Regions from separate parts of the Aminivibrio sp. genome, predicted to be linked through region 1. Evidence: riboswitches for the same ligand, from Rfam matches in the RefSeq annotation. Region 1 holds a riboswitch; each other region holds the start of a gene.
The links. Region 1 has a riboswitch for molybdenum cofactor ahead of JMJ95_RS05730 (aldehyde ferredoxin oxidoreductase family protein). Riboswitches for the same ligand answer to the same signal wherever they lie in the genome.
Positions count from the first base shown of each region.

Region 2: linked by a shared signal. The riboswitch ahead of JMJ95_RS11180 (molybdopterin-dependent aldehyde oxidoreductase) and the one ahead of JMJ95_RS05730 (aldehyde ferredoxin oxidoreductase family protein) in region 1 are both predicted to bind molybdenum cofactor.
Region 3: linked by a shared signal. The riboswitch ahead of JMJ95_RS10375 (substrate-binding domain-containing protein) and the one ahead of JMJ95_RS05730 (aldehyde ferredoxin oxidoreductase family protein) in region 1 are both predicted to bind molybdenum cofactor.

Region 1 covers NZ_JAESIH010000043.1:35,956-38,215, forward strand. The annotation lists gene JMJ95_RS05725 (HesA/MoeB/ThiF family protein) at 1-459, opposite strand, end outside; molybdenum cofactor riboswitch at 827-937, shown strand; gene JMJ95_RS05730 (aldehyde ferredoxin oxidoreductase family protein) at 1,011-2,260, shown strand, end outside.
Region 2 covers NZ_JAESIH010000064.1:45,391-47,650, reverse strand. The annotation lists gene JMJ95_RS11190 (type II secretion system F family protein) at 1-597, shown strand, start outside; gene gspG (type II secretion system major pseudopilin GspG) at 630-1,061, shown strand; molybdenum cofactor riboswitch at 1,137-1,255, shown strand; gene JMJ95_RS11180 (molybdopterin-dependent aldehyde oxidoreductase) at 1,471-2,260, shown strand, end outside.
Region 3 covers NZ_JAESIH010000061.1:24,941-27,200, reverse strand. The annotation lists molybdenum cofactor riboswitch at 890-1,009, shown strand; gene JMJ95_RS10375 (substrate-binding domain-containing protein) at 1,114-1,938, shown strand; gene JMJ95_RS10370 (Hsp20/alpha crystallin family protein) at 1,994-2,260, opposite strand, start outside.

The DNA of each region.
Region 1 (2,260 bases):
CGTAAAGGAGTCGAAGCGGCACTGCCTTCCCTCGACATCCACGGCGCCGTTGATTTCCATGGCCCGTGCCGCCGCTGTCCTTGCCTTTGACTTCCCGAGCAGTTCTTCCGTTGCAAGGAGCTGCCGGTTCAGGTTCGTTTCGTCGAAAACATCGCCGTCCACAAACACGAGGCGACCCACCCCCGCCCGGGCCAGCAGGTCACCCACGAGCCCGCCCAAACCTCCGCAGCCGATGACGGCCACGCAGGACGAGAGCAGGCGAAGCTGACCATCGGGACCAATCGTTCCCATGCTCCGGATGTACCTCGACGGAACGTAGCCGTTTTCGAGACAATAAATCTCAGCTTCGGCGGGGGACAGACCTTCCATGGCAGCGGCCTTCCTGAGCTCGAGAAAGGAGACCATTTTCCAGGAACCGACCGCTTCTGCGGAATACGCCACTGTATCAAACCAGCTCACCGGAACTCACCTCCGTTTCTGGAATTATACAGGAAAGATTACCCTAAATCCGCACCTCAGCGGGGAGCGTTACCGGGGGCCCCTTGGGCGGAAAGTGCGGATTGTCGTCCGTGACAACTGCCCGGGCGCGTCCCGCGGCTCCCTGCGTTCGCCTGCTGCCTGCCTGTGAAACCGACATCCGTGTCGGTTTCACTCACCTCGGGCGCCCCCCCAGGGGATAATCTCTTCGCCCCCGGGGAGGGCGAATTCACCGTATGCCCGGCTACGCTCCCTCTCCCTGAAAAACTAACGGATTTAGGAATACAATAATTGACAGAATTCACGAATTGGTATAAAAAGTAACAGGGAGAGCAGAATTATTCCCCGAAAAAGAATAGGCCTTCGACCTGCACAGTCTCACGAAGATTCTGCAGGCACTGGGTCCGGAAAGCGATTTCCAGACCTGCCGAGTTTGCAAAGGAGGATCAGCCGGCTTCAGCCGGTGGTCCTCCTTTTTTCATTTCAGCCTTTTCAAAACACAGGAAGCACAAAATCAAGGAGGCGAAGAGATTATGGACAAGTTCGGCAAAGTACTGCGCATCAATCTCTCCAACGGAACCGTCGCGAGGGAGGAGCTCTGCGAAAAGACTCTGAAGGACTACATCGGGGGCCGAGGATACGCCACGAAGGTGCTTTACGATGAGCTCCCCATCGGCACTGATCCTCTCTCCCCCGAGAACAAGCTCATTTTCGCCAACGGCCCCCTTACCGGCAAGGGAGCTCCCTCCGCCGGACGGTACATGGTCATCACCAAGAGCCCTCTCACGGGATACATCGCGAGCAGCAACTCCGGCGGATTCTGGGGAGCCGAGCTCGCCAGGGCGGGCTGGTTCATGATCATTCTTGAGGGCAAGGCCCCCAAACCCACCTACATCTGGATCAACGACGACAAGGTGGAGCTTCGGGACGCCGCCGCCGTCTGGGGCAAGGATAGCCACAAGGCCACCGATGCCCTTCTCGAGGCCGTGGGTGATCCCAAGGCGAAGGTCACCTGCATCGGCCCTGCCGGTGAAAGGCTCTCGAAGATCGCAGCCGTCATGAACGACAAGAACCGTGCTGCCGGCCGCAGCGGCGTCGGTGCCGTCATGGGCTCCAAGAACCTCAAGGCGATCGTGGTCAGGGGCAGCGCCCGTCCGTACGTTGAAAACCAGGACGAGATGAAGGCCGTCCTCGCCGGGGCCATGGAAAAACTGAAGACCAACCCCGTCACGAGCCAGGGCCTTCCCACCTATGGAACGGCAGTCCTCGTGAACATCATCAACCAGCTCGGCGCTTACCCCAAGAACAATTGGCAGGGAGCCTACTTCCCCGAGGCGGACATCCAGTCCGGCGAAACTCTCGCCAAGAACTTCCTCACCAAGAGATACTCCTGTTTCGGCTGCCCCATCGGCTGCGGCCGGGTCACCAAGGTCGGAGACCGCGAAGGTGAAGGGCCTGAGTACGAGACCATCTTCGCCTTCGGCGTCTGCTGCGGCGTCAAACGGCTCGAACCCATCATCGAGGCCAACTATCTCTGCAACGAATACGGCCTCGACACCATCAGCGCGGGCGTCACCATCGCCGCCGCCATGGAGCTCTACGAAAAGGGATTGATCAAAAAGGAAGAACTGGAAGGCGGCCCCGAACTTCGCTTCGGCAACGAAGACGCCGTCACCTACTGGACGAAAAAGATGGGTCTCGTGGAAGGGCTCGGCAAGAAACTCGCCGAGGGCTCCTACAGGCTGTGCGAAATGTACGGCCATCCCGAGTTCTCCATGACGGT
Region 2 (2,260 bases), on a different contig from region 1:
CCCCGGCTCGCCGAACTGTTCGCCGACATGGGCCGGGCCCTGCCCCTCCCCACGAGGATTCTCCTGGGTACGGCGGCGTTTCTCCGGGAGTGGTGGCCGGTGCTGGTCCTTGTTCTGCTCGGGTTTTTTTTCCTGGCGAGGAAGAGAAAATGGTCCGTCAACCTTCCCTTTTTCCGGCGCATCCGGGAGAACATCGCCCTTTCCCTGGTGATGTCCCACCTGAAGACCCTGCTCTCCGCCGGGATCCCCCTGGTGCAGGCCCTCAGCATGGCTTCCTCCATGGACTCACGGCCGGAGCGGTGGGTGGAGGCCGCCCGGCTCGTGAAGGAGGGGTTCCGGTTCGACCGGGCCCTGGAGCGGCTTGGCACCTTCCCCGAGGAGACGGTGTACATCATCAGGATCGGCGAACAGGGCGGCGACCTGCCCGGCGCCATCGGCCAGGTGGCGGAGATGAACTGGGAAGAGGCCCGGGACGGCATGGAAAAGGCCGCCACCCTCGCCGAACCCCTCCTGGTGCTGTTCCTCGGACTGGCGGTGGGCTTCGTCGTCATCGCCGTCCTCTTACCCATATTTGACCTGTCCAGTCTCGCGGGGTGACGGGCGGGCAGAACTGAAACGGAGGTTGCGCAATGAGGAAAAGGCAGCGGAAACGGATAGGCTTTACGCTGGTGGAAGTGCTCGTGGTAGTGGTTATCCTCGGCCTGCTGGCGGCCCTCGTGGTGCCCAGGGTGGTTGGCCGGGGCGAGGATGCCAAGAGAACCGCGGCGGCTGTGCAGATCCGGGAGATCGAGCAGGCCCTGGAGATGTACCGGCTCGACAGCAGTTTGTATCCCTCCACGGCCCAGGGGCTGGAAGCCCTGGTGACGAAACCCTCCATTCCTCCCGAGCCGAGGAAGTACCGGGAGGGAGGCTACCTGCGGAAGCTCCCGGTGGACCCCTGGGGAAGCCCCTTCGTCTACCGGTGTCCCGGCGACCACGGAGAATACGACCTGTTCTCCCTGGGTGCCGACGGTGAAGAGGGAGGGGACGGCCCGGGGAAGGACATAACCAACTGGGAATAGGCTTGTCCGGAGACTCTTCCTGGTATAAAATGGGTCAGACTAGTTAGTGTTTTTTTGAAATTTCTTTCTGAGAATATCGATCTTTTCCTCCGAGTCGCCTGCCCTAAAGGATAAACCCCACGGACAGCGACCGTTAGGGTGCGCCCGGAAACAGGCGCGCCTCCCCTTTGGCAAGGAGGACGCTTTCTTGCAAACGGCGAAGCCGTCCTCATGTCTGGAGGACGGCTTTTTTTTCAGCACACGATGAAGGGAGGGATTGGTACAGCGGAAATCATGCGGAGATCCCTGCGCGAAGGGTATTGTGAATAGGAAAGGGGCGGCGGTTTCGGTCCCCGTCGCATGGCCGCGCACAGGTCCGGAACTCTGCCGCCCTGCCCCCTGCCGATGAACGGAAGGAGCTGGGAACAGGATGATTCAGAAAGTCTTTTTTGTCAACGGTGTTGAACGGAACATCATAGTGGAGGATGACAGCACCCTTGCCTCAGTGCTCAGGGAACAGCTCGGGCTGACCGGGACCAAGATCGGATGCGGCCAGGGGCATTGCGGCTCCTGCGGCGTGATCATCGACGGCAAGTATACCCGTTCCTGCGTGTACAAAATGTCCAGGCTTCCTGAAAGAGCCGACATCACCACCATCGAGGGCATCGGCGCCCCCGGGAAGCTCCACCCCATCCAGAAGGCCTGGATCAGGCACGGCGCCGCCCAGTGCGGCTTCTGCACTCCGGGATTCATCGTCTCCGCCAAGGCCCTTCTCGACACAAACCCCAACCCGAACCGGGAAGAAGTCCGGGACTGGTTCCAGGCCAACAGGAACGCCTGCCGGTGCACCGGGTACAAGCCCATCGTCGACGCCGTCATGGATGCCGCTAAGGTGCTCCGGGGAGAGATGGACGAGAAGGAGCTCGATTTCGTCCTTCCGGAGGACGGGCGGATCTGGGGCAGCAAGTACCCCCGTCCCACCGCCGTCGCCAAGGTTACCGGGACCCTGGACTACGGCGCGGACCTGATCCTCAAGATGCCGAAGAAAACCCTCCACGCGGCCCTCGTCCAGGCGAAGGTTTCCCACGCCAACATAAAGGGTATCGACACATCCGAGGCGGAGAAGATGCCCGGCGTCTACAAGATCGTCACCCACAAGGACATCAGGGGGAAAAACAGGATTACCGGCCTCATCACCTTCCCCACGAACAAGGGCGACG
Region 3 (2,260 bases), on a different contig from region 1:
GAGCTTATCGTGAGCGTAACGGCCCCGGTGATCGCTCCTTCCGGAAAGCTCCGCGGCGTCTTCGGCATTGACGTGAGCACGGCTCACGTGAGGGAAAAAGGTTCTTTCCCGAAAGGTTTTCGGCGCAGGGGACGGCTTCCTCGTGGACAGGAAGGGCTTTTTCCCGGCAGCTCCCATCCCGGGAAGGGAGCTTTCGGAGAAGCATCGTCATTCCCCCGGCGGCGGTGCCCCCCTCCACAGCAACCAAGGCGCTGTTTCACAGGGAGCCCGGCATGCAGTCATTCCTTTCTGTGGCGAGAGAGCCATGCTCTTCCATTGGCCGGCAGGGGAGCGCTCCTCATTCGGGATAATACTGTCCGCGATGGTGTTCAGCCGCTTCACCCAGTACATCCCCACCCTTACCGAAGAGGCTCCGGCCATACAGGACACAATCTCGCCGATGTAACCGGGAGCCCCCGGAGAGGCAGAAAGATCTGGAGAAACACCTCGAGCGTCATGGAGATCGTTTCGGGCACGGGAGCGGAGCTCATCGGGGGAGCGGAACGGCTTGCCGCGGCCGGGCGCATCTGCATGACCCGCCATGAAAAATGGGACGGCAACGGATACTCCCTCGACCTTGCGGGGGACGAAAATCCCCTGGGAGGGGCAGGTGGCGGTCCTGTCGGACGGGTACGATGCCTGCGGTCCCGGAGGGTCTGCAAGGATTCGCTGCCCCACGAGGAAGCGGTCCGTATCATCCTGTCCGGCGACGGCCGGACGGAACCCCGCCGTTTCAGCCCGGAAGTTTTCGGATTTTTCAGGAACAGCCAGGGGAAAATGAACAGAAATTTCGAAAATCCGCCGGGTGAGGTAACAAAACAGGCCCTTCCGTGGTATCATAAAATCAAAAGAATAGACTTATCTCCGAGCCCGTCTTCCTACAGGAATTTCCCACGGCGGCGGGCCGTCAGGGTCCGTCCGGAAACAGGCGGGCCTCCCGTGTTCGGCAAGGAGATTCAACGGACTCCCCGGAGCCGTTCCCTGCCGTGTACGGGCGGGGAACGGCTTTTTTGATTCCGGCGTTTCGCGTTTCTGCACACAACATAAACATACGAGGAGGAAAGAAAAGTGAAAATGAGAAAACTGCGGTCGGTTCTGTTTGTTTGTCTGTTCGTTTTAGTCCTGGGAGGAGTTGCCTCCGGCGCCGAGGTTCTCCGGATGGCCACCACCACCAGCACGGACAACACGGGGCTTCTCGATTATCTGGCCCCCCTGCTGCTTCGGGAGAAGAACATCGAGCTCCAGTGGGTTTCCGTGGGCACGGGCAAGGCCCTCGAGTACGGCAGGAACGGTGACGTGGACGTTCTTCTGGTCCATGCCCCCGAGCTGGAGAAGAAGTTCGTCGCCGACGGGTGGGGCGTCAACCGCCGCCAGGTGATGTACAACGACTTCATCGTGGTGGGGCCTGCTTCCGATCCCGCGGGGGTCAAGGGAATGGCCGCCGCCGACGCCCTGAGGAAAATCGCCGCCTCCGCAGCGCCCTTCGCCAGCCGGGCCGACAAGTCGGGAACCCACGTGGCGGAACTTACCCTCTGGAAAAACGCGGGGATCCCGGAACCCGACAAGGAGAAATGGTACATCCAGACAGGCCAGGGAATGCTTGAAACCCTCATGATCGCCGATGAGCGAAAGAGCTACTGCCTCACCGACAGGGGGACCTTCATCAAGTACGAGGATTCCCGGAAGGAACAGGGGGGACTGGTGATCATCGTCGAGGGTGACGAATCTCTGAAAAACCAGTACAGCGTCATCGCCGTCAACCCTGCCAAGTGGGAGAACATTCGGTACGACCTTGCCGTGACCTTCATTGACTGGATGGTGTCCCCGTCAACCCAGAAGGCCATTGCCGACTTCCAGCTACTCGGAAAGCAGCTCTTCTTCCCGAACGCCGTAAGGTAAAAAACAGGGGAGCGACGGAATTCCCGGCGCTCCCCTCTCTTCAGACTCCAGCTTTCTATGCTTTTTCCTCGATGGCCACTTTCTTCATCTTCTCGGCCTGGACCTTTTCAGCGACTTCCACGGTAAGCACCCCGTTTTTGAACGTCGCTTTCGCCGATTCAGGGTCTACTTCCATGGGGAACTGAATGGACCGGGAGACCTTTCCGTAATACCGCTCCGACCGGAGAATGTCGTTCTCTTCCACCGTTTTCTCGTCCGACTTCTCCGCCTGCAGGGTCAGCCTGTCCTCGAAAACGTTCAGTTCAACCTTCGACGGGTCGAT